DNA from 3 places in the Brevibacillus sp. TJ4 genome. Region 2 is predicted to be linked to each of the others. Evidence: riboswitches for the same ligand, from Rfam matches in the RefSeq annotation. Region 2 holds a riboswitch; each other region holds the start of a gene.

Region 1 (8,031 bases), 160 kb from region 2:
GATCGCTACCTTCCGTTCCTTTACGGTAGGCGGCGTCGATCCTGATGTCATGGGGATCGGACCTGTCGTCGCCATCCCCAAGGCGCTGAAGATGGCGGGCCTGACGATCGACGATATTGATTTGTTCGAGTTGAATGAAGCATTTGCATCGCAGTCGATTGCCGTCATTCGCGAGCTCGGACTGGACCCGGAAAAAGTAAACGTAAACGGCGGTGCCATCGCATTGGGCCACCCGCTCGGCTGCACAGGGGCGAAGCTGACAGTCTCGGTACTGAACGAACTGAAGCGGCGAGGCGGGAAGTACGGCGTCGTGACGATGTGCATCGGGGGCGGCATGGGAGCTGCCGGCGTGTTTGAAATCACCTAATAACCAACCACTTTACGATAAAGGAGAAGGTTGAATATGGGAGAGACAAAAGAGCTGATTCGCGGTGGAAGTTTTTTGATCGATGCTGGTTCCCCTGATGATGTGTTTGTGCCGGAAGAGTTCACCGAAGAGCAACTGATGATCGCCAAAACGACGGAAGATTTCGTCGTCAACGAAGTTTGCCCTCACCTCGAGGAGATCGAGAACCATCACTTCGACATCTCCGTTCGCTTGCTGAAAGAAGCCGGCGAGCTGGGCTTGCTGGCGGGGGACGTGCCGGAAACGTATGACGGCCTGGGACTGGATAAGGTCAGTACGGCGCTGGTGACGGAGAAGTTCGCCCGGGCGCGCGGGTTCGCGCTCAGCTTTGGCGCACACGTCGGGATTGGCTCGCTGCCGATCGTCTATTTCGGCAACGAAGAGCAGAAGCGCCGCTACCTCCCCGACCTGGCTACGGGCAAACGGCTTGCAGCCTACTGCCTGACCGAACCAGGCTCAGGCTCCGACGCCCTGGGGGCCAAGACGACGGCTGTGCTTTCCGCAGACGGCAAGCATTACATCCTCAACGGGGAGAAGCAGTGGATTACCAACGCCGGATTCGCTGATGTCTTTATCGTATACGCCAAAATCGACGGTGAGAAATTTACCGCCTTTATCGTAGAACGCGACTTCCCGGGTGTATCCTTTGGCGCAGAAGAGAAAAAGATGGGGATCAAAGGCTCCTCTACGCGCACCGTTATTTTGCAGGACGTCCCTGTACCGGTCGAGAACTTGCTGGGCGAACCGGGTCGCGGACACGTCATCGCCTTCAACATCTTGAACGTCGGGCGGTACAAACTGGCGGTAGGCGCTGTCGGCTCCGCCAAACGGGCGCTGGAGATCGCCACGACCTACGCCAAGGAACGGAAGCAGTTCAAGACGCCTCTTGCCAACTTTACGCTGATCAAAAACAAGCTGGCCAACATGGCGATCAAGACGTATGCCGCAGAGAGCTCCGTGTATCGCACGGTCGGGCTGTTTGACACGGCTCTCGGAAGCCTCGGAGACAAGGCGGAGGAAGGGCAGGAGATCGCCAAGGCGATTGCCGACTACGCCATCGAATGTTCGATCAACAAGGTATTTGCGACCGAGGTGCTTGACTACTGCGTCGACGAAGGCGTGCAAATTCACGGCGGGTACGGCTTCATGTCCGAGTACGAGATCGAAAACATGTACCGCGACTCCCGGATCAACCGCATTTTTGAAGGTACCAACGAGATCAACCGCTTGCTCATCCCCGATACGCTGGTGAAAAAGGCGATGAAAGGGGAGCTTCCGTTGCTGCAAGCGGCTGCCGGTTTGCAGGAAGAGCTGATGAGCTACTACCCCGAGGAGATCGAGGATGCGCCGCTGGCCGCAGAAAAGCATCTGCTCGACATGACCCGCAAAATCATTTTGATGGTCGCAGGCTCTGCCCTGATGAAATACCAGCAAGCGATCTCCAAAGAGCAGGAGCTGCTCGCCTTCGCCGCCGACATGCTGATCGAGCTGTACGCGATGGACAGTGTCGTGAAGCGGACGGAAAAGGCTATCGCGGCAAACGGGCTGGAAAAAGAACTGCAGAAGCTCGAACTGACGGCAGTGTACGTACACGAAGCCTTCGATCGCGTGGAAGCGTGGGCGAAGGAAGCGCTGGCCGCGATGGAGGAAGGAGACGACCTGCGTCTGCGTCTGTCGATTTTGAAAAAGCTGACCCGTCGCACCCCGATCAATACGGTTCACCTGAAACGGGCGATCGCCGACCGGGTGATCGAAGCGAACGGTTATGTGGTATAGTTATCTGTACAACGAGAATCAAAGGAGCTGAGATGCATCTCAGCTCCTTTTCATACGCCAGGCTGCCTGACACGCACGCGTGTCGAGTACCTGGGAGGGAGTTTACGTCCAACATGAGGGGGGATGCCGGGTGAGTGAACTGGATGCTCTGTTTCGCAAACGAATCGGGTTTTCGGAAAGCGAGCAGATTTCATTTGATACGCTCAACCACGTTCTGGAAAAGACAGCGCGAACGATTCCTTTTGAAAACCTGCGCATCATTCAAAACAGAACGACCGCGATTACGCGGGAAAACCTGATTGAAAAGATTCTTGCAAGGGGAGAAGGCGGACTGTGCTATGAACTGAACCCCCTTCTCTATCTGTTCCTGGTTGAACACGGATTTGACGCAGTCCTTGCCCTCGGAGTCGTCTACAAGCACGATGAGCAAAGGTTCCAGTCTATCGGGAGTACCCATGTGACTATACTTTGCACATATGAGGGGCAAATGTATGTGATCGATACCGGCTTTGGAGGAAACCTGCCGCTCATGCCTGTTCCGCTATCGGGAGAGACTGTGTCCTCTGCCAATGGCGAATTCCGCATCCGAAAAGTGGACACGGAACATGGCGACTACGCGCTGGAAATGAAGCTAAGGCACAAGGATACGGACTGGAGAGTAGGATATGCCTTCAATTCCACGAGGACGATCACGGATGTGGAAGCATGCGATGCGGTCAGGACGATTATCGAGCAGCATCCGGAGTCTCCGTTTAACAAACACCCGCTGATTACGAAGCTGACAGACAGGGGCAGCGTAACCTTGACGAACCGGTCGATCACGCAGTGGACAGATGGACAGGTTACAAAAGAAAACATCGAGAGCGCACGCTTCAATGAATTGGTAGAACAGCATTTTGGCAATTCCTTTGTGCGAATCGATGATACGCTGTCTCGCTGAATCGTGCGCGAAGCCGAATGAAAAAAACATCGTCGCTGCAAATTGTTCATGCGGCGACGATGTTTCTTTTTTGAGCGAGATATGGTGCCAACTGACGGATTAATAGATCGCTTCCCAGCCGGCAGGAGTGACGAACAGGCGGATCGCCTTGATTTTGCGGTCGTCCATCAGCGTGAAGTAGTGACGGTAGTTCGGCGGTACGGAGATCAGGTCGCCTGGCTCCAGTTCGACGTCGAAATAGCGGCCGTCCTCTCCCTTGATCGCGAAGATGCCGTGGCCGTCCACGCAGAAGCGGCATTCGTCATCGGTGTGGTGATGCTCCTTTTTAAACTTGACGATCAGATCGTCGAGGTTCGGCGTCTGGTCGGAGAGGACGATGATGTCCGCTGTCAGGTAGCCGCGGCGTTTGCTGATCGCCTCGATTTCCGGCTTGAAGGCGTCGAGGATTTGCTGCTTTTCCTCTTCGCTTGGGCTGTAGTTGTCACGCAGATGCGGCTCCAGGCGATCAACGCCCCAGTTTTCGTAAATGATTCCTTTGGAGTCGAGGAAGCTGATGACTTCCTGCGGGTCGCTGATGTACTCGTTGTTGTCGTGGAAACGTACTTGTGCCATGGGAAAATCCTCCTTTTAGATAGTGGTTGTGGTTGTATGGGTATTCACGGCTGCCTGGCGAAGCTGGAGCCAGCGCGCGTGGTACTCAAACAGGAATTCAAATGCTTCGAGATGCCGTTTGGCTTCGAAGTCGTTGCCGCCCCAGGCGTAAATGCCGTGATTGCGGATCAGCACTCCTGGCACCTCTGCCGTAATGACTTTTTTGATGGCAGCAGCCAGGGAAGGGATGTCGGCGAAATTCTCGACGATCGGTACGGTGATCTGCGCATTTTCCTCCCAGATGCCAAGCCCTTTGATCAGCTCTTGTCCCTGGATGGTAAAGGCGCGCTGGCCAAAGTACAGTTCGGAGATCAGGTTGTTCCAGACGGTGTGTACGTGAAAGCAGGCGCCTGCTTGTGGAAATGCTTTGTACACCACAGCGTGGATCAGCGTCTCCGCTGACGGCTTCAGTGAGGTCGCATCGACCGGACGGGAATCCTGGTCGACGATCAGATAGTCCTCAGGCGACAGCTTGGTTTTGTCCTTGCCGCTCGCGGTGACGGCGAATTGCAGCGGATCGTCGGAAATTTTGATCGACAGGTTGCCGCTCGTACCGGGGAACCAGTCCCGGCGGGCGAAGGTCATTTTCACGTCGTCCAGACGGCGGAACGCGTCCAATCGTTGCTCCAGAGTTGTGCTCATTGCTTACGAGACCTCCTGTTTCAAATCGCGCAGAACCGTGATCACGTCGTGGAACGTGCTGAAGGTGCTGTGCGGCAATTGCAGTTCCGCTGCCTTTTGCGCCAGCAGGGAACGGGCGATGACGTAGTCGGCAATTTTGGCCCCGGCCAGATCGGTGATCGAATCGCCGATCACGACGCGATAGTGCTGCGCCGGGTCGTAGCGGCGAATGATCGTCGTCTTGCACATCCCGCAGCCGTTGTCGCAATGCTCGTCGCAGGAATGAGGCCAGGTGATGCGGATGCGTTCGCCGGAAAAATCGCTGCCGTTGCAGTAGAGAGGTACACCCGCCAGGTCGAAGGGAGCGAGCAGGGGCTCGAGGAAAAAGTCGATGCCGCCGCTCGTAATCAGCCATTCGATGCCTTCCTCCCTGCAAAAGCGGATGAATTCGGGGAAGCCGTCACGAATTTTGGCTTCCTCCAGAATAAACTGGATGATCTCTTCCCGCTTGTCGGAGGGAATAAGCGCAAACAACTGGCCGACCCCCGACTGGATCGTAATTTTTTGCGTCAAGATTTGCTCGATCAATGTTTCACATTCGGGAGGAGCGAACTTTCTCACGATGGATACAATATTGTCTTTTTCGGTAATGGTTCCATCGAAGTCGCAAAACAGGACGAGCTTTTTGCTCATCGTCCGCCACCCCATTTCTCCAGGGCTAGCGCCAGCTCGGGCGATTCGCTCGCCGCTTCGGCGAGGCTTTGGCCAGACTGGACAGCCCGGATCGCGTCGACGAAGGCCTTCCCTCCGGCGGCTGCGCCACCGGGATGACCGTGGATGCCACCGCCCGCGTTGACAATCTGGTCTGTGCCGAAATCAGCGTACAACTGCGGCACGAGACCCGGATGAATGCCGGCGGACGGGACAGGGAAGGAGCGGCGCACGCCTTCCAGCGGTGCTGTCAGGTTTGCAGCAAGCTGCAGCGCCTCTTCTTTGTCCAGTGCCACATTGCCGTATGGCGAAGGGAACAGGACCAGGTCTGCTCCGGCGATCCGCATCAGCTTGCCGAGAAGGAGCGGCGTGGCGATTCCGTAGTCCGGCGACGGATAGTACGCGCCGGCCAGCGCCGGATGCGCCATGATCGGCACGTGTACATCGGGGTCTGCCGCCAGCCGGTGCAGGGCGTCGAAGCCAAAGGCAAGCACGTTGAACAACAGGCAGTCGGCGCCGGCATCGACTGCACGCTTCGCCTTTTCGTTCAGTTCGTTTACCGGTCCGGTCAAATTCGCGGCGTAGAGGACCGGCTTGCCCGTTTGCGCCTCTGTCTCGATCGCGATTTGCTTGAACGCTTTGATCCGCTCCAGAAACGGCGCGCGCTCGTCGGCAAAGAAAATTTCGTCGTCCTTTACCAGATCGACCCCGCCCAGCGCCTGGGCGCGAAACTGCGTTTGCAAGTCGTCAAAGGGCATTCCCAGGCAAGACTTGAAAATGCTCATCAACAGGGGCCGACCTTCTGCTTCCAAGCGGCTGCGTACACCCTCGATGCCGAATTTGGGTCCGGGAAAGGCGTCCAAAAGCGCGTCCGGGAGCGTGATGTCTACGAGCTTGATTTTGCCGTCCATGGACAGCTTGCCGAAGATGCCGGTCAACAGGGACGGAATATCAGCGGTAAAATTGCGAACCGGATAACTGACCGTAACCAGTCCTCTTTGTTGTCCGTCCGGCAGCGTTTCCAGCACGTCTGCTTGCACGGCCCGGCCGAGATACGGCTGCAATTCTGCCTGTTTCGCCGCAGGAAGGTCCGTCCAGGAGCCCACCGTCATGCCGACAGCGATTCCTTCTGCTTTTTTGAACAGGTCTTTGGCTTGGGTCAGATACGTTACCAGAATGCGTTGTTCACTCATTGGCGGTAAAAAGCCTCCTTTATGGCTTCCAGAAGCTGGATGATCGTCTGAACTTGACCACGAAAAAAGCCTCCCCAATTGGATAGGGAGGCGGTGACTGCATGCAAAATGCTCTTGGTATCGCCTCTCATCTCTCGGGTCAGAATGCAAGATGGACGAAAATGTGTCACGCCACCTTGATTCTTATCCGCTGGAATTAGCACCGTTACGCTCTTCGTGCAGAAGCAGCGCCGGTTGCCGGGCATCATAGGGCCAGTCCCTCAGCCAGCTCGTGATAAGAGTTATAAGATTCATCCGTTACGTCGCGTTTCGGATTACACCCATGATATGACGAGATGAAACGAGAGTCAATTGCGATTTTTTGAAAAAAGCAGGTGAAACTTTTTTCCGCGTTTTGCGTGGTAGGAGTGGAAAGGGTGTGAAAATCTTGGGGATGTAGGCTTGGAAGACGTGTACCGGATGTACGTAAACGATATTTTCCGCTATCTGTATCGACTCACTCGGGACGTGGGACAGGCGGAAGATTTGACCCAGGAGACATTTTTTCGCGCCTACCTTGCCTTGGACGATTACCGCGGTGAAAAGGTGCGTCCCTGGTTGTTCAAGGTAGCCTACCACGCTTTCGTGGATTGGCACCGCCGGCGGATAAAAAGTCCGCTGCAGTTGACGGGATGGTTGCCGGAGCAGGCTGACCGCCATGCGCAAGACCCGCAGGATGCTTTGGTATCAAAGGAGCAGATGGATACAGCCATCCTGTACCTGGAGTCTTTGCCGGAGCTGCAAAGGCAGTGTGTGGTCCTGTCTGCCATGCACTTGAGCTACGCGGAGATCGCCGAGGTACTTGCCGTGGAGACGACAGATGTCAAGCGGGCACTGTTTCGCGGGCGGCAGAAGCTGCGAAAGATAAAGGAGCGTGATCGGGATGACGAATAGGGAGAACGAAGACAGGGAAAAGCGAATGCTGGCCTATTTGCGAGGCGAGCTGCCTGCTGACGAGGAAGAGCGGCTGCGGGAAGAGCTGCTGCGCGACGAGGAGTACGCAGAGCGGATGGAGCGCCTGCTTCTGGGTGAAGAGGAGGGAGTACGGCCGACGACAGAGGAGGTCAGGCTTCCCGAGGAGCGCCAGCAGCTTCTGCTGCGCCGGGGAAAGTGGCGGATGCGCTTTGGCAATGCGGGCTTCACGCTGGGGATCGCATTTTTTGCCGGCGTGGTGATCTGGTTTGCCAATGTATTGTTTGGCTACCCCATTTACGACGATATGCACCGGGTTGTGAAGAGCGTCTTCAACTTTACCCAGCCGGGTGTCAGTGTCGGCAGCAGCGGATCGCAGATTGGCCTGTTCTACGGCAACATCCGGATGGAATTGCGTGAGAGCGTAGGCAACAGCCAGCGCAATGCAGGCTATCTGGAGAGCAAGAATGTTTTGTGGAATGTTCAGGTACAGCCGAAATGGACGAATGGCGCCAGAGACATGAAGCTGTTTTTCCGCTATCCGACAGAGGCGTCAGCCGGTGAAGAGACAGATTATCTGCGCAGCTCCGCCTGGAAGACGATGGACACACTGCCGGAAGGAACGGTATCGCAACTGGCGATTTCCTTCGACCGCTTTTTGACGTATCAGCAGTATCAGCAGCTCATCTCTCGCCATCTCGGTGCAGATGAGCACCAGTCTATCTGGTTTGCGGTCGATACGGGTCAGGAGGCAAAGGATCACGATGAGAGTGCAGGCAACG
Region 2 (8,031 bases):
TCTATCTTTATATCCGATTGGTTTACTACGGCTTTTATTATCTCCATCTTTCGTTGAACCGTCAATCTTTTTTTCAAGAAGAAGCCGAGAGAATACAGGAAAACGCTTTGTGTGCAAACTGGGCAGGCTGTCTGTCCAGCATCAGGACGACGAAGCCCTCCTCTTCGCGCACTTCATACGTCTTGAGGGAAACGTCAGGAGAAAACACCGCTTTTCCTGTTTTCAAATTGAACTCCCAGCCATGCAGCGGGCAACGAATGATTTCATTGTGGTGGCCGTACACGTATTCATGCGGCTTGGACGGCAGCATCGTACCCACAACCGATCCGTACAGCATCGGCACTCCCTGGTGGGGGCAGCTATTGCGGAAGGCATAGCACACACCCTCTGCGCGAATCAGGCCGATCTCCACTCCGTCTACTTCCAGGAGCTTTCGCCCTCCCTCGGGCAATTCCTCTACAGGGCAGACGAGCAGGCGATGCTTCTCTTTCATTTTCATCCGGACCTCCCCCTTTTCCCTAAAACCGGAACGCTTCCAGCGGATTGTCGTAAAAAATCTTTTGCTTCAGTTCTTCCGGGAAGTGGAGAAATGCCCGATCCAGCTCGTCCCCGTCCCAATGCGGATAGTCGCTGCAATACAGCAGCATGTGCTCCGCTCCGATCATGTGGATCAGCTCGACAAGATCCTTGGGGCGGCTTGGTTCTTCGATCGGCTGTGTGCCGAAGCGTATATTGCGGCGGATGTATTCGCTGGGCAAAAGCTTCAGCCACGGTACTTCGTGTCGAAGCGCCTTCCAGTTCTTGTCCATTCGCCACATCGTCGGGGCAACCCAGGAAAATCCGTACTCGATGAAGTTTACCTTCAGGTTGGGAAACTGCTCAAATACCCCGTCACATACCAGGCTGATCACATTTCGCTGACCGATCAGCGAAAGTGCGGTATGCCATTCCATATAGGTCGAAGCCGGTCCTACTCCCGCAGCAGCGGCGTAATCCCCTGTGCCTTCCGCATCCGGGTGCAGCACGATCGGCAAGTTGTAAGCCTCGGCGATCTCGTAGATCGGCCAGTAATGGCGTTTGCCCAGCGGGATGTTGACGCAGTGCAGATTGATTCCGACGATTTCCGGCCGCTTGCCGATGCGTTCAATCTCTTTGACCGCCGCCACCGGATCAAGCGGTGTGACTTCCATCGTCATGCGGTAGCGGGGATCGCTTTTGATCCACTTGTCATAGAGCCAATCATTGGCAGCCGATGTGTACTTATCCGCCACTTCAACATTGTGAAAGGCAGCCATCGTCCCGTGGCCGATATTTAGAATACCATATGTGGCATGGCAGCGATCAAGCAAATCCTGGGCCAAAAATGCGGGATCGCTTCCGGGAATGTCGCCATTGGGCGGAAACGCATCCGCACGCAGCGGAACAGGCAGCGGATTGGCGTACGGAGAAGCCGGAAATTTGAACGAACCGCTGTTTTGCTTGGCCAGTGCGCCTTTGGCAAACTTGCCGATGTTCATATACTGCTGAATCGATTCATCCAGGTACGGAACCAGTTCGTCAAAATTGCTCAAAACCGGATGGATGTCGCAGTCGATCAATCCACTTGTTCTTCTGGATTGCGATACCATTTGGATCACCCCTTCATGGAGCCAAAATTATGATAACGATCATAAAATGAACGCGTTCATAACAACAGTATCGCGCGAATCGATAGCAGGGTCAAGACGAAAAAAGGGCACTCTCCCCAATTGCCAAAAACTGCGGCAGAAAGCCCCTATCATCGCTAGTTATAGTGTGTTCATTACCGTTCGGATATACTTCATCGTCTTTTCCGCGGCTGCATCCGGGTCAGGATCACGCCGCTTGTTCAGTACGGTTGTCATCATTCCTTCCCAGATCAATACCGCCATTTCATTTACTTCTTCGATCCGTTCATCGGAAAGCGAGCGTTCCTTTTTCGCCAGTTCCAACAGCGCTTTGCTGCGAGAGGTCAGGTCCGGATCGTACAAGAGCGGCTTGATCTCCTCGGGAAAGCCGATCAAATCGCTGGAGTAGATGGAAAAGTAGTGCTCCAGCATCTCCTGCGGCTTTTTCCCCAAGTCGGCAATAAACAGGGCGTGATAAATGTCCGGCTTGGCAAAAGAGTGTTTGCAAAAGCACTCCCAGCTCAGGACGTATTTCTCCACATACGTGTCGCCCTTTGCCAGATACAGGGGCAGCTCTTGCAAATAATCTTTCACCAGCCGCATGGAAGCGAAATAAATAAGATGGGACAGCTCTTCAAAGTAGTTGTAGATGGTCGAGCTGGTATAGCCGGCGCGATCACCGATTTTGCGGGCACTCACATGTGCCAGGCCTTCCTCCTCGATCAGCTCGACTGTGGCATCGACAAAATACTGGAGCATCCGTTTTACTTGTATCTCTCTTCTGGCCATCCGCCTTCTTCCTCCGTTCATCTGCCGTACGCATCATTCCTTCCATTATAACGTATCACGCAAACATTCGCTTTCCACGCCAGTACCCCAAAAAAGCTGCCAATCATCCAACCTGCTGCACGCGCAGCAAATCCTGAAGAGATGGCAGCTTATTTCACTATCAAAAATTCATGTGCAACCCGGGACAGCCTACCCGTTCCGCTTGCGCCGCAACTGGTAGTACGTTACCGCCAAAGCAAGCGCAAGTACCGTCCCTTTGACGATGTCGTAGGCGTAATAGGGCAAATTGAGCATCGTCATCCCGTTGAGCAGCACACCGATCAGAATCGCCCCGACGAACGTACCGAACATGTTCGGCTTGCCCGCGCCAAAGACGGAGAAACCGACGAAGGCCGCCGCGACAGCGTCCATCAGCATGGTGCTGCCGCCACTCACCTGCCCCGTACCGATCCGCGCAGCGAGCAACAGTCCGCCCAGCCCGGCAAACAGTCCGGACAGCACATACGCCAGCGTCCGGTAGCGATTGACCGGAATCCCAGACAGGCGAGCCGCCTCCAGATTGCCCCCGACCATGTAGAGCATCCGTCCTTGTCTGGTGTACGTCACGTAGATATGGGTGATGACGACGAGCAAAAACGTCAGGATCACAGGGACAGGCAGGGACAAAATCTTCCCTTGGCCCAGCCACAAAAACCAGTCGGCAAATTTGCCCGGCGCCATCGTCCCGTCCTGCATCGGCATGTTCGTATAAATCGAGTAGCCTTTCGAATAGGTCATGTGAATTCCGTTGACGATGTACATCATCGCCAGCGTCGCCAGCAGGTCGGGAATGCGGACTTTCACGACGAGAAAGGCGTTGAGCAGTCCGACCAGCAGACTGAGCAAAATCGGCACAGCCAAAATGACGAACGGTCCTTGCTCATACCAGACCATCATCGAAGCGACCGTTACCGTAGTCAGCGATACGGTGGAACCGACAGACAGGTCAAAGCCCCCGACGATCAGCGAAAAGGTGACGCCAATCGCGACAAACGTGACGATCGAGATCGAACGCAAAATATCGGTAATGTTGTCATAGGTAAAAAAGTACGGATTCGTCAGGCTGAAATACAAAATGACAATGACGATGACGGCGACAGTTCCGTATTTGTAGACGAGATCGAACAAACTCCATTTTTTTGCTGTTTCCACATTACTCACCTCCGCTGGCGTAATACATGATTTTCTCCTGTGTCGCCTCGTTGCGCGCGAATTCCTTGACGATTTTCCCTTCGCACATGACGAGAATCCGGTCGGCGATCCCGATTGCCTCTGGGAACTCGCAGGAAAAATACAAGACGCCCTTGCCTTGTTCCGCCAGCCTGCCGATCAGCCGGTAGATGTCGCTTTTTGCCCCGATGTCCACACCTTTGGTCGGCTCGTCAAACAAAAACAGCGATGCCTCGGTATCCAGCCATTTTCCGATCGCGACCTTTTGCTGGTTTCCGCCGCTGAGCGAACCGACCAACAAATTGCTGTCGGCTGTCTTCACGCCTACCCGTTTGATCAGCTCGTTCGCCTGCAAGGTCTCCAGGCTGTTGCGCACGAACCCGAATACCGACCATTTGGCGAGCGTCGCGACGGACAGGTTGTGCTTGACCGACTCCTCGACAAAAATGCCTTCCTTGCGCCTTTCCTCCGGCACGAGTACGATGCCCGATTCCACTGCTTGCTTGGGAGAGCGCACCTGCAGCTTCTTGCCCTTCATCGCCAGCTCGCCCGCCTCCAGCGGGTCCGCGCCGAACAGCAGCCGTGCCAGCTCCGTCTTGCCTGCACCGACCAGGCCGACGATACCCACGATCTCCCCTTCGCGCACGCTCAAGTCTGCACCGCGAACCTTGCCGCCCCGGATACCTTTTGCCTCCAGCAGCAGCTCGCCAATCGGCACCTCCAGCTTGGGAAACTCCTCGGAAAAACTTTTGCCCAGCATATGCGAGATTACTTCGTCCATATCGGTCGACTGCGTCTCCCCTGTAAACACGCGCTGTCCGTCACGCATCACTGTAATCCGGTCGCAGATTTGAAAAATCTCCGGCAGGCGGTGAGAAATGTAGATAATCCCTACACCTGCTTGTTTCAATTGATCGATGATGCGAAACAGCCGCTCGCTTTCCCGTGTACTCAGCGGCGCGGTCGGCTCGTCAAAGATGACGAACTTGGCCTGCTGGGCAGCGGCTCGGGCGATCAAGATCAACTGCTTTTCCGACAGCGTACATTCCTCCACCTGCTTTTTGACCGGAATGACAAAGTCAAAGTCCTTGAGAATCGCCTCCGCCTGGTCGTAGAGCTGCTGCCAGCGGATCAAGCCTTTTTCCTTGGAGGCGACCATCTGATCGAGCAAAATGTTCTCCGCGACACTCAGATACGGAATCAGAGCGGTATCCACTTCCTGATAGACGCACTGCACGCCGAGTTTTTTGGCGTCCTGCGGAGATTCGATGCGCACCTGCTGGCCCTCGATGGAGATCGTCCCTTCATCCGCCTGATAGGCGCCGGTCAAAATCTTCATCAGCGTGCTCTTGCCTGCCCCGTTTGCTCCGAGAAGTGCGTGTACCTCGCCCGCCTTCACCTCAAAATCAACAGAGCGAAGCGCCGGGACTCCTGAGAATTGTTTGCTGATTCCTGTCATGTTCAAGTGGGACATGGATACACCCCCTTATAATAGGAAGATTCCCGTCCATTGACGACAACGGCGGGAATCTCCAGTTTTGCACGCGCCTTGCTTATTTACCCCATTCGGTCACGTATTCCGACAAGTCGCCCATCGTAACCTTTTTGTCGGTCGGCAGGTCATCCTGCTTCACCAGCACCGGATTCAACTGCACTTTGTCCGGCACCTGCTCCCCGTTAATCAGCTTGAACACGGTTTCTGCGTGTACACGGCCGATGTTGGACGGGTCTACGGCTGCTGTCGCTTTCCACGGGGAATCGGCTTCCTGCATCAACTGCAAGTCTTCGTCGCTCAGGTCGATACCGTATACTTTGATCTCGGTGCGTCCAGCTTGCTGGATCGCGCGAGTAGCTCCTTTGGCGAATTCATCCCAGGCTGCCCACACCGCAGTAATATCCCCTTTGTTCGGGTATTGGCGCAGGATCGCTTCCATTTGCGATTGCGTGTCCAGGGCGGTGTTGTTTGTCGCGCTGCCGAATGCGGCAATTTCCTTGATGTCCGGATATTTCTTCAGGAATGCTTCATAGGTAATTTGACGTTTTTCCATCGGGGCAAAGCCTGCGACCCAGATTTTTACGATATTGCCCTGACCGCCGATATCTTCAGCCATCTTTTCGAGGCTCAGCTCTGCCAGCTTCTGGTCATCCTGCTCTACGACAGGTACGCCCGGAATATCGATGTCGGTGTCGAAGAGGACCACCGGAATGTTTTTGTCAACCGCTTTCTGTGTACCTTGCTGCAGCGCTTCTGCCGTACCGTGGTCGATCAGGATGCCGTCAAAATTCTGGTTGACTGCTGCATCCAGATTGGAAGCCATTTTCGACAAGTCAGTATCGGCATTGAATACGGTCAGTTGGCCGCCGTTTCTCTCTACTTCTGCTTTCACGCCGTTGATGTACTGGGCGGAGAAAGTACCCACGTTTTGGCGCATGACCAGCGCGATTCGCTTGCCTTGTTCTTCGGCTGGCGCGGCGCCATCCCCGCCTGCTCCGGTGCTGCTGCCTCCGCTGCCGCCGCTTCCGCAAGCCGTCACCAACAGGGACAGCCCGACGACCAAGGAACTAATCACACTAAAACGCTTTTTCATATCGATTTACCCCCTATTATTCGTTCTCTGTACCGCAGGGAAGGGAAAGTACCGCGCAAAAAAGCCTCTTTCATATCAGAAAGAGGCTTCAATCAGCTTGATCTTCACCTCTTATCTGCCAGGCAAGTCATACGCTCACCTGTAGGAATTAGCACCTTGGCACGCAGTGTCGTCGACCGCACGTGCTAGGTTGCCGGGCTTCATAGGGCCAGTCCCTCAGCCTTCTCTGGATAAGAGAAACAGTATTTTTTGAACCTTCATACCAATCTATACAGAATATAAGGGAAAGCGTATCCCGCTGTCAACGGCTAACTTCATTTTAACAACTAGTTACAATATTCAGAAAGAGATTGCCTGTTTTGTGTTGAACTAAATTGGAAAATCGTTATATTCTGCGCAAAAAACGGTGATGCCTCGTGCCAATTGTAAAAGAAGTGATCCTGCAACTATCGTTCACCCTTATTCCCTTTGTCTTTTTCCACCTCTATTACCGCGACAAGGCCACCAATTACAGCCGGCGCTTCATACTCGGCACCAGTACTCTCTGCCTGTTTTTGGCGATGAGCTTCTCTGCCAGCGTTGTCGAAGGCATCATCTTCGACATTCGCTACGTCGTGCTGTTCTTTGCGCTCGTCTTCGGCGGCATCAAAATCGGACTGATCGTGATGGCGGAATTTATCGCGTATCGCATGTACCTGGGCGGGGAAGGAGCTCTGGCAGGTATTCTTATCGTGATCTACAACTTTTTCCTCTCCATTCCCATCGCCAATCTGTACCGGCAGCATCGCGGGGCTATGGTGACGCTTGTGGTAGGCATCTTTTTCTCCATCGAGCCGCTGATTCTGACCTATTTGTTCTTCCCGGACTATGTGATGGAACATTTCCTGTTCCACATTTCGGTCATTCCTGTGCAAAATTGTCTCGGCACCTGTCTGCTGCTCACGCTATTCAAAAAGTCAGCAGAAGAGAAAAGCGTGTTTTTGCAACATGCCCAGAACGAAAAAATGACGACGATGAGTCATGTCGCGGCTTCTCTCGCTCACGAGGTGCGCAATCCGCTGACGACCGTAAAAGGCTTTCTCACCCTGATTAAGGAAACGCCGGACGATACGGCCAAGATCAGCCAGTACATCACCATTTGCCTGCATGAAGTGCAAAGAACCGAGTCCATCTTGTCGGAATATCTCTCCATTTCCAAACCGATCACCGCCCGGAGCGAACGCGTGAACGTGTCGGAACAGCTCGTGCTGATACGCGAAGTGATGATACCCTTTGCCAATATGAACAACGTCGAGCTGATGCTCTACAAACCAGATACACCCCTGTACGTGACAGCCAACCCGGACGCCTTCAAGCAGGTGCTCGTCAATTTTATCAAGAACGCGATCGAAGCCTGTTCGGATACCCAATTCGGTCGCGTGACCCTGACGCTGCACTCCGTCGATACCGACATCATTCTGGAAATCGAGGACAACGGAATCGGCATGGACCAGGAGCAGATCAAACGCCTCGGCTCCATCTACTTTTCCACGAAAACGTCCGGCACAGGTCTCGGACTTACCTACTCGTACCGCGTGATCCACCTGATGGGCGGACAGATCGCGGTGAACAGCAAGCCAAACGCCGGAACCACCTTCATCCTCACTCTCCCCCGGCAGGCGGAAACCGCGGGATGAGATGAAACCCGCCGCCCTTGCAGATCGTATACAGTTCCATACAAAAAGGGTGAGGAGAGATTGCAGTGATTGAGATGCGCGGGGGGAAAGACCTCAAGTATTCCAGTGAATTGCCGGCGTGGA
Region 3 (8,031 bases), 170 kb from region 2:
CATCTACAATCACAATACGCAATTCCTGTTGGCTTTTGTCCATGTTTCATCCCCCAGTCTAAGTTCTGTTGTGCTATATTTTCAGCGGTATTTGGAATAAAACTTTTGTCCCTTCACCTGGAACGGAATTGACTTCCATCTCACCCTCCAGCAGTTGTGTACGCTCTTGCATACCCAACAGGCCGAATGATTTGCCTTTGACCAGTTTCTTTTCCATGTCAAAGCCGACTCCGTCATCCTTCACTACCAGCCGGAAGGAGTCTTGCAAAAATTCAAGTTTTACCTGCACCGTATTCGCCTGGGCGTGCTTTTCGACATTGTTTAAGCATTCCTGCACCAGGCGGAACATGGCAGCCTTTACAGAACTGCGAAGAGGCGGTTCCACACCAAACACAACCAGGTCGATCGAGGCCTTGATTCGCTCCTCGCATGTCCTGATGTATTTTTGCAGCGTGGGGACCAATCCCAGATCATCCAGAGCCATCGGGCGCAGGTCAAAAATGATTCGCCTCACATCGGCCAAACTCATGCGCACCATCTCTTTTAGTTCGTGCAGCTCCATTTGCGCTTCCAGAATCCGCTCATTCTTCAGCATCTTTTCCACAATCTCGGAGCGCAGCACCACATTGGCCATCGACTGTGCCGGACCGTCGTGAATTTCCCGCGCTACCCGCTTGCGTTCTTCTTCCTGGGCCTGAATGACCTTCAGTCCCATCAGTTGATGCTGCTTCGCCGATTCCAGCGCTTCGCCGATTTTGCTCAGGTCGCCGGTCAGGTAGCCAAGTACGACTCCCATCTGGGAAACAAGCGTTTCCGCCCGGATAATCGTTTCCTCCAAGGCGCGAAGCTGACGCTCCAGATCGTTGCGTCTGCGCTTCAGATTGTTCTCGCGTTCCCGGAAAATGGAGAGGTCCACCTGTATGCGGCTGGCCTCTTCGTAGGCAATGCGTATGTCTTCTTCCGTGTATTTATGGAAGTTGCGGCTCACCAGGACAAGCCGGTCGCGCGACTTGCGATAGGACAGTTCCAGCGCATCTACTCTTTGAATCACTTTGGCAATTTCCTGACGCAGCTCGTGGAGGTCCAGCTTCATCGCATTTCCTTGCTGTCTGGCATGTTCGGCTATTTCAAAGATTTGTGTTTTACTCGCTTCGACCGTTTCGATTGTTCGTTTGATAACCCCATCGAGCACGCTGATGTCGATTGTTTTGTACATAATGACTCTCCTTCAATTTCTCGCTTTCGTGAACAGTTGATGGAGCTTCGTCATATCCACTTCACGCGTGCCAACATCAAAACGAGGGATCGCAAAAGGGTCTGTATCGCTTGTCACAACTCCCGGATTCGAGTTGAAGACGTACTTGTATCCCGCTTGCTTTGCTGTTTCCTGAACAACGGGATTGGTGTACCCGTAAGGAAGCGATATTACTTCTATCGGATGATTGAGCCATTCACTTAAACCAATTCGAGACATACTAAAATCTACGTACAAACGATCCCGATATTCCTGCTCGGCCTCGAGTCGCTGCAGTTCCTCCAGGTAAACAGGCGCAGTCACCGGACCCAAATCTCCCCATTCATTGCGGGCCTCTTGTGCATGCAAGCTGTATGTGTGGGAACCGAACTCAGCCAACCCGGTCGCTCGCATCTCCAAAAGCTGTGGACGAGTGAGCGGAGGGGTCATGTTTTCACGCTTTCGCTCTGCCACATCACGCAGCCGACCTGCGATGACAAAATTCACAGAGGGAAAACCGTATGTACGCAATATGGGAAAAGCGTCCGTGTAATAACTTTCATAACCGTCATCAAACGTAATCAGCACTGCATTGGGAGTAGTCAGGCTCCCTGTGTCCATGAAATGCAAAAATTGTTGTAAGGTAATCGGATTGAGATCATGTTCTTTCAAAAAAGACATCTGTTCCGCAAATTGCTGCAGTGAAATGGCAAACGGCTGATCCGAATGCGCATCCACATGGTGATACGATAACACGACAACCTGATTGCGATACCAATGCATCGGAGACGCATCAGCATCTGTAGGTGATATTTCGTTTGCCTCAGAAAACACCGTTTCACTTGTGTTTATAGACGTTGCAATGGACGGAGAAGGTTGCATGGAAGACGTGTTTTTTTCATTTTGTTCTGGCCTTGCCAATACTCCTACCGACACCACAACGAGGAAAAATGCCATAAACACGAGAAGGAAAAGCCTCTTGTTAGGCAAGTCGATCCCTCCTCTTTTCTCCATCTATGAGGATTCGACACTGATCAATCAAATTCCTTTATCGGCACCGTTCCAATCGATGCCAATCCAACAACTCGTCCTCAGATTACACCACGTATTGTTATACTATAGACGTTATAAACGCAAAAAGGGCCCGGTAGTTTCTACCAGACCCTTGCCTATTTGCTTAGCCCAGGCTTGCAGCGTCTTGCTTCAAAGCATCTGCCTTGTCTGTGCGCTCCCAAGGAACATTCAGGTCGTTGCGGCCGAAATGACCGTATGCAGCAGTTTGTTTGTAAATCGGACGGCGCAGGTCGAGCTGTTTGATAATGCCAGCTGGACGCAGGTCAAAATGCTTGCGAACGAGTTTGACCAGCTCTTCTTCCGCGATCGTTCCGGTACCAAACGTGTCTACTGCGATCGAAACAGGTTGAGCTACCCCGATAGCGTACGCCACCTGAACTTCACATTTGTCTGCCAGACCGGCAGCGACGATATTTTTTGCGACATAGCGAGCTGCGTACGCTCCGGAACGGTCCACTTTTGTCGGATCTTTCCCGGAGAAAGCACCACCGCCATGGCGTGCATAACCGCCATACGTATCTACGATAATTTTGCGGCCAGTCAAACCGGCGTCTCCTTGAGGTCCGCCGATTACGAAACGGCCTGTCGGGTTGATGAAATACTTGGTTTCTGCATCGAGCAGTTCAGCCGGCACAACAGGCGTGATTACTTGTTCCAACAGATCTTTCTTGATTTGTTCCAGGCTTACTTCGGGAGCATGCTGGGTAGAGATGACGATCGTGTCGATCCGTACAGGCTTGTCCCCTTCGTATTCAACCGTAACCTGTGTTTTACCGTCCGGACGCAGGTAAGAAAGCGTGCCGTCTTTGCGCACTGCTGTCAAACGGCGTGCCAGTTGGTGTGCCATGCTGATCGGCAATGGCATCAGCTCCGGTGTTTCGTTGCAAGCAAACCCGAACATCAGGCCTTGGTCACCAGCACCAATTGCTTCGATCTCCGCATCGGTCATTTGTCCTTCGCGTGCTTCCAGCGCCTGGTCAACACCCAGGGCAATGTCAGCAGATTGTTCTCCGATAGCAGTAATAACACCACACGTATCTGCGTCAAATCCGAATTTGGCACGATCATACCCGATTTCGCGAATCGTTTCGCGCACCAGTTTTTGAATGTCGACATAGGTGTTGGTGGTAATTTCACCCGCGACGAGAACGAGACCGGTCGTTACGGACGTTTCGCAAGCGACACGAGCGTTTGGATCTTTCGCCAGGATTGCATCGAGAATGGAATCAGAAATTTGGTCACAAATTTTATCCGGATGCCCCTCGGTTACGGATTCAGATGTGAACAGACGACGACCTTTTTGCAAAGCCATGAGAAAATGACCTCCTTTGACCTCATACAAATAGTGTGGTAGCCGAGTCGGGATTTTATCGACGTAAATGCAGGCAAAAAAAACCTTTTCCGCCTTTCTCTGGAGGAAAAGGTTTGCGCGCTTTATGCTTCCTTCATCCTCTTATCGGCCAGAACAGATGTCCGTTCTGCTGGTTAGCACCGCTCTAGTCGGTTGCCGGGCTTCATCGGGCCAGTCCCTCCGCCTGCTCTGGATAAGAGTATCCATTACGGATTATAGGATAATTGTTTTTCCTATCTGTGTCAATAGAGATTTCGCGTGTCTGGCACCCCAGTCAGCCCACTCGCTACAAGGAATAGGCCTTGGCCAGGACGACGACTACTTCTGCACGTGTAGCGATTCCGTTTGGCTTGAACTGGGTTCCGTAGCCGTTCAGCCATCTTCTCGCAGACAATGCCTCGATCGCAGGAGCAGCCCAGTGGTTCGTCGGTACATCGCGATACCGTGATGTCGAAATCGAATTGGTCAGGATGTTGTTCGCCCGCGCCACCATGACCGCCATCTCCGCACGGGTGATCGGCTGGTCCGGCTTCATCATCCGGTTGGTATACCCGCGGACAATGCCGAGTTCATACGCGAGCCCAAGGTTGTTGTAGGCCCAGTGCCTTTTCGGCAAATCGGCAAAAGACGCCTTGCCTGAATAGGTACCTACCCGCTTGCCGCTGGCTCTCATCGATTGAATCAGCATCGTCGCAAATTCCGCCCGTGTCACAGCGCGATCAGGCTGGAAGGTCGCATCCTGAAAACCGTTGACAATTCCTTTTTGGCTGAGACGGGCGATTTCGCTGCGCGCCCAGTGTCCGGAAATGTCGCGGAAGCCGGCGATCAGCGGCTGTTGATGCAGGGTCAGACGATACGTGTCGTACTTGAACGGCACAGCGCTGTTCAAACGGATGTAATACCTGCCCGGCTGCAAGCGAATGCCGATGATCTCTTTGCCCTGATCCGACAGCTCCGCTACCCGGTTCGTCGAAATGAGCATGTAGTTGGCATCGCTGTTGTACAACGCAAGCTGCATGCCGCTTTTCACCGGAATAAAAGGTGCGCGAATGGTGACATACGATTCCGTGGACACGGTGAACTGGAACCAGTCATAATCACCTGTCGTCGGCAACGTACCCGTCATGGTCCCCGAACCGCTCAACGGGGTAGCCTGGCGATATGTGTCATTCGGTTCGTTTTCATCTGTCTTTACCGGCGTAAATCCTACATTTAGCTGATACTCGCCGTTCACTGCATTGCCCTCATACTCGCGGACGAGAATGTAGTATTTGCCCGGCGATACCTCTTTTTTCACCCGCTCCGACGGGTCTTCACGATCGCCGTTGTCATAGACCGGGTCCCAGGTTGTCTGGTTCCCCTGCTGCTTGCCGAGACTCAGTACGATATCCATTCGCTTGTTGTCCGGTATGACCGAGATGTCGAGCAGGCCGTATTCCCGCACGTAGTAGGAGAACCAGTCCTCGTCGTTTCGTCCGTGAAAATTTCCAACTACGCTGATCTGGTTGCCCACCAGCGGCCTTGCCGTCCCCATCGTATCATTCGGTTCATAACGATCCGGATTGATTTGGAAGCTGCTCGTCAGCACATACGTAAATTGTGAGACACCGGCATTTCGCACGAGTTTGATGTTCATCCGCCCGGCCTTCGCCGGAACAGTCAGCGTCCCGCCATTTCCGACGTATTGCGTGATCGGATCGCGGTTTTCCGAGTAAAAGGTAGCGGCAATGGACGAAGCCACTCCGACGGAAACCGATGCGCGCAATGTCACCTTTCCGTCGTAGGGGACGTCCATCCAATACCAGTCCACCGTGTCATTCGGTCCCAGGTTGCCCCGGATTTGCGACTCGATGGGAAACGCCTTGGCGGACGAGAGCGTGTTGTTCGGCTCCAGAAAGTCCATCGACATCGGACTGGTTACTGCCTTGTGGACATTGAGCAGGCCGTAGCCGGTCTCCCGATCCCAACCGCGGGTCCCGAGATCCGTAGCCGTCTGATACAGCAATTGCCGTACATCGAGCGGCGTCAGCTTGGGATGGCGCGCCAGGATGAGAGCTGCAGCGCCGGCCACTTGCGGAGCCGCCGCCGAGGTGCCGCTAAACGAACCGTATTTGCCGCCCAATTTGGTCGTGTATACATTCAAACCGGGAGCCATCAGATTTAGTTCCGGGCCGATATTGGATTCATAGATCGGCTGGTTGTTTCCTCTTACCCCGCCTACGGCGATGACGGTGGGATAGGCAGCGGGATACGCGACCCGATCCCCTTCGTTGCCGCTCGCTGCAACGAGGACAGCTCCCTGTGCTTCTGCACGATTTACTGCATCTGTCAGTGCCTGGGAATACGTCATGCTGCTTACCGACATCAGGATCACCTTGGCACCGCGATCCAATGCCGTGTGAATCCCTCTGGCGACGATGTCCAGGTTTGCAGCAGCGGCATTCTTGTCCAATATCTTGATCGGCATGACACGTGCGTTCCACAGTACCCCGGACACACCGATGCCGTTGTTTCCTTTGGCAGCCAAGACCCCGATGACTTCTGTCCCGTGGCCGTTGTCATCCTGCGCGGATTTCTGCGGATCGACCAGATTCACGCCGGGGACCAGGTTCTCTTTCAGATCCGGGTGATTGTAATCGGCACCCGTATCCAGGACGGCGATCAAGATCGACTCGTTGCTCGTCACTGTTTTCCAAGCCGCGTCGGCATTGATCTGGCTGATATGAATCTGATTGGAAATATGCGGATCACTCGTTGCGTTGGCCCGTACAGGACGGACGTCGGCCAGCAGCAGTGTGAAGGCCAAAAGAAACGAGAGCATGCCTACTGTCCATTTTTTCATGTAATACAATCCTTCCTTCCCCCTCCTGCACGATGGTGCACTTGTAAGGAAATCGGGTAGTCTCTACTCCAGTCTATTAAGCATACGAAACATAGCGAATGTTCGCAATGTAATATCGGAAAAAAATGGAATGCGTGAAAAGACACCCCTTTTCACCAGCGGCAAAAAGGGGTAGTCGTTTACTGCAAGAAACCTTTATTATCTACCTTTTGAATTCGGGTAATCGTCTTTTTCTGTTCTACTGCCTTGGGGATCACCGCAGATACCATTCCCGGATCGGGAACCGGTCTGCGAAGCGAAGAGGCAGGAATGTCGAACGCCCATACCTTATGGCTTTTGCCTTCGACCTTCATGTTCTCCAAGGTAAAATTCACCTTCGCCACCCGTTCGCCAAACTGGTCATGCACCAGGATCGGCACCTGTGTGAACTCCAGACGTTTGCTTACACCGTTGCGGAAGACGACAACCACTTTCAGACCACCATCGTCGCCTGCTTTTACGTCCAGCACCTGGAGATCAACTTGCCCGTCTGCCAATGGCTCCAATTCCGCAACCTTTTGCGAGTATTGTTCCAACTGGCTGTCGTCCAGGCCGCCTTGCTCGCTAGTGGTGACCAATTTGGGGAGCCGTTCTGTTCTCGTATAGGACAGCATAAGCGGCACCTCCTGATCCGGGATCTTGCTGAACTCTTCCCATCGGAACAGTAATTCGCACGGGCGGCTCGACATGTCGCCAACCGGACCGAACGGAATCATATCAAAGACTTTTTTACAAACCACTTCGCCTTCAGGCGTAGAAAGAGACAACGTCAGCTTCTGCAGCAGTACACTGCGGTCTGTAGCGTTGCGAATATAAGCGAGCACGAGATAGCCTTTTGCCGTCACCTGGGTGTAGAAAGGAAAAATCCCTACTTCATCCCGTACGATCGGAGGCAATTCATTGTGAATGTATTGCAACAGCTCTGATTCGGTCTCGTCCAGTGCACTTTCCCACGGTCCGTTCATCAGCACAAACAGGTTTTCAGACGGAACGCGATTCGAAGACTGCTCCGGGTTCTCGATGCCGGAGAGTCCCAGGTACACCTCACCCTGCAAGTTTCCACGGATATCTTCCCGTACCTGCTCCAGACTTTCCTTTGAACCAAACCAGTTTTCCAACAACCAACTCATATGTCAACCTCCCCTTCCAATCCAATCAAAAAGCGCTTAGCGAACCTTCAGCAGCCATCTGTGCAGGTTTGCATCCGGCTTCAGTACCGCCTCTGGAGGGAATACGACAAGCCATGGACGGCTGTATCCCGGCTGCACCATTACTTTGCTGCCGTCTACGTTTCCTTTGGCTACAACATCGCCTTCCATATCGGTAATTTCAATGTGGAGCTTCTTCGGCTTGTATACCTCATTCAGCCCATTGCGGATGAGGATAGCAGCAACCAGTTGGCCGGATTTTGTTTTTCCGATATCGAAGCCCGTCACATGCACAGTATTGACCGGAATTGGCGGCAATTTGTAGGCAAGCGTTTCCAGGCGG

Evidence for each region. A riboswitch is a leader RNA that binds a small molecule or an ion and turns the genes downstream of it on or off. The one in region 2 is predicted to bind S-adenosylmethionine.
Region 1: another riboswitch for S-adenosylmethionine. It lies ahead of ACAF76_RS03185 (2,3-diketo-5-methylthiopentyl-1-phosphate enolase); the one in region 2 lies ahead of ACAF76_RS02390 (sugar ABC transporter substrate-binding protein).
Region 3: another riboswitch for S-adenosylmethionine. It lies ahead of metK (methionine adenosyltransferase); the one in region 2 lies ahead of ACAF76_RS02390 (sugar ABC transporter substrate-binding protein).

Annotation. Positions count from the first base shown of each region.
Region 1 is NZ_CP185865.1:690,288-698,318, forward strand. Features, by position in the region: gene ACAF76_RS03155 (acetyl-CoA C-acetyltransferase) at 1-367, shown strand, start outside; gene ACAF76_RS03160 (acyl-CoA dehydrogenase family protein) at 404-2,182, shown strand; gene ACAF76_RS03165 (arylamine N-acetyltransferase) at 2,313-3,122, shown strand; gene ACAF76_RS03170 (1,2-dihydroxy-3-keto-5-methylthiopentene dioxygenase) at 3,222-3,734, opposite strand; gene ACAF76_RS03175 (methylthioribulose 1-phosphate dehydratase) at 3,750-4,415, opposite strand; gene ACAF76_RS03180 (2-hydroxy-3-keto-5-methylthiopentenyl-1-phosphate phosphatase) at 4,419-5,087, opposite strand; gene ACAF76_RS03185 (2,3-diketo-5-methylthiopentyl-1-phosphate enolase) at 5,084-6,298, opposite strand; SAM riboswitch class I at 6,423-6,579, opposite strand; gene ACAF76_RS03190 (sigma-70 family RNA polymerase sigma factor) at 6,749-7,231, shown strand; gene ACAF76_RS03195 (anti-sigma factor) at 7,221-8,031, shown strand, end outside.
Region 2 is NZ_CP185865.1:527,769-535,799, reverse strand. Features, by position in the region: gene ACAF76_RS02415 (Rieske (2Fe-2S) protein) at 74-499, opposite strand; gene ACAF76_RS02410 (amidohydrolase family protein) at 519-1,628, opposite strand; gene ACAF76_RS02405 (TetR family transcriptional regulator) at 1,788-2,435, opposite strand; gene ACAF76_RS02400 (ABC transporter permease) at 2,625-3,626, opposite strand; gene ACAF76_RS02395 (sugar ABC transporter ATP-binding protein) at 3,628-5,118, opposite strand; gene ACAF76_RS02390 (sugar ABC transporter substrate-binding protein) at 5,198-6,232, opposite strand; SAM riboswitch class I at 6,341-6,469, opposite strand; gene ACAF76_RS02385 (ATP-binding protein) at 6,649-7,908, shown strand; gene ACAF76_RS02380 (hypothetical protein) at 7,974-8,031, shown strand, end outside.
Region 3 is NZ_CP185865.1:360,293-368,323, reverse strand. Features, by position in the region: gene ACAF76_RS01625 (response regulator) at 1-43, opposite strand, end outside; gene ACAF76_RS01620 (sensor histidine kinase) at 74-1,216, opposite strand; gene ACAF76_RS01615 (polysaccharide deacetylase family protein) at 1,229-2,224, opposite strand; gene metK (methionine adenosyltransferase) at 2,412-3,620, opposite strand; SAM riboswitch class I at 3,759-3,859, opposite strand; gene ACAF76_RS01605 (S8 family serine peptidase) at 3,946-6,501, opposite strand; gene ACAF76_RS01600 (SLAP domain-containing protein) at 6,681-7,670, opposite strand; gene ACAF76_RS01595 (SLAP domain-containing protein) at 7,707-8,031, opposite strand, start outside.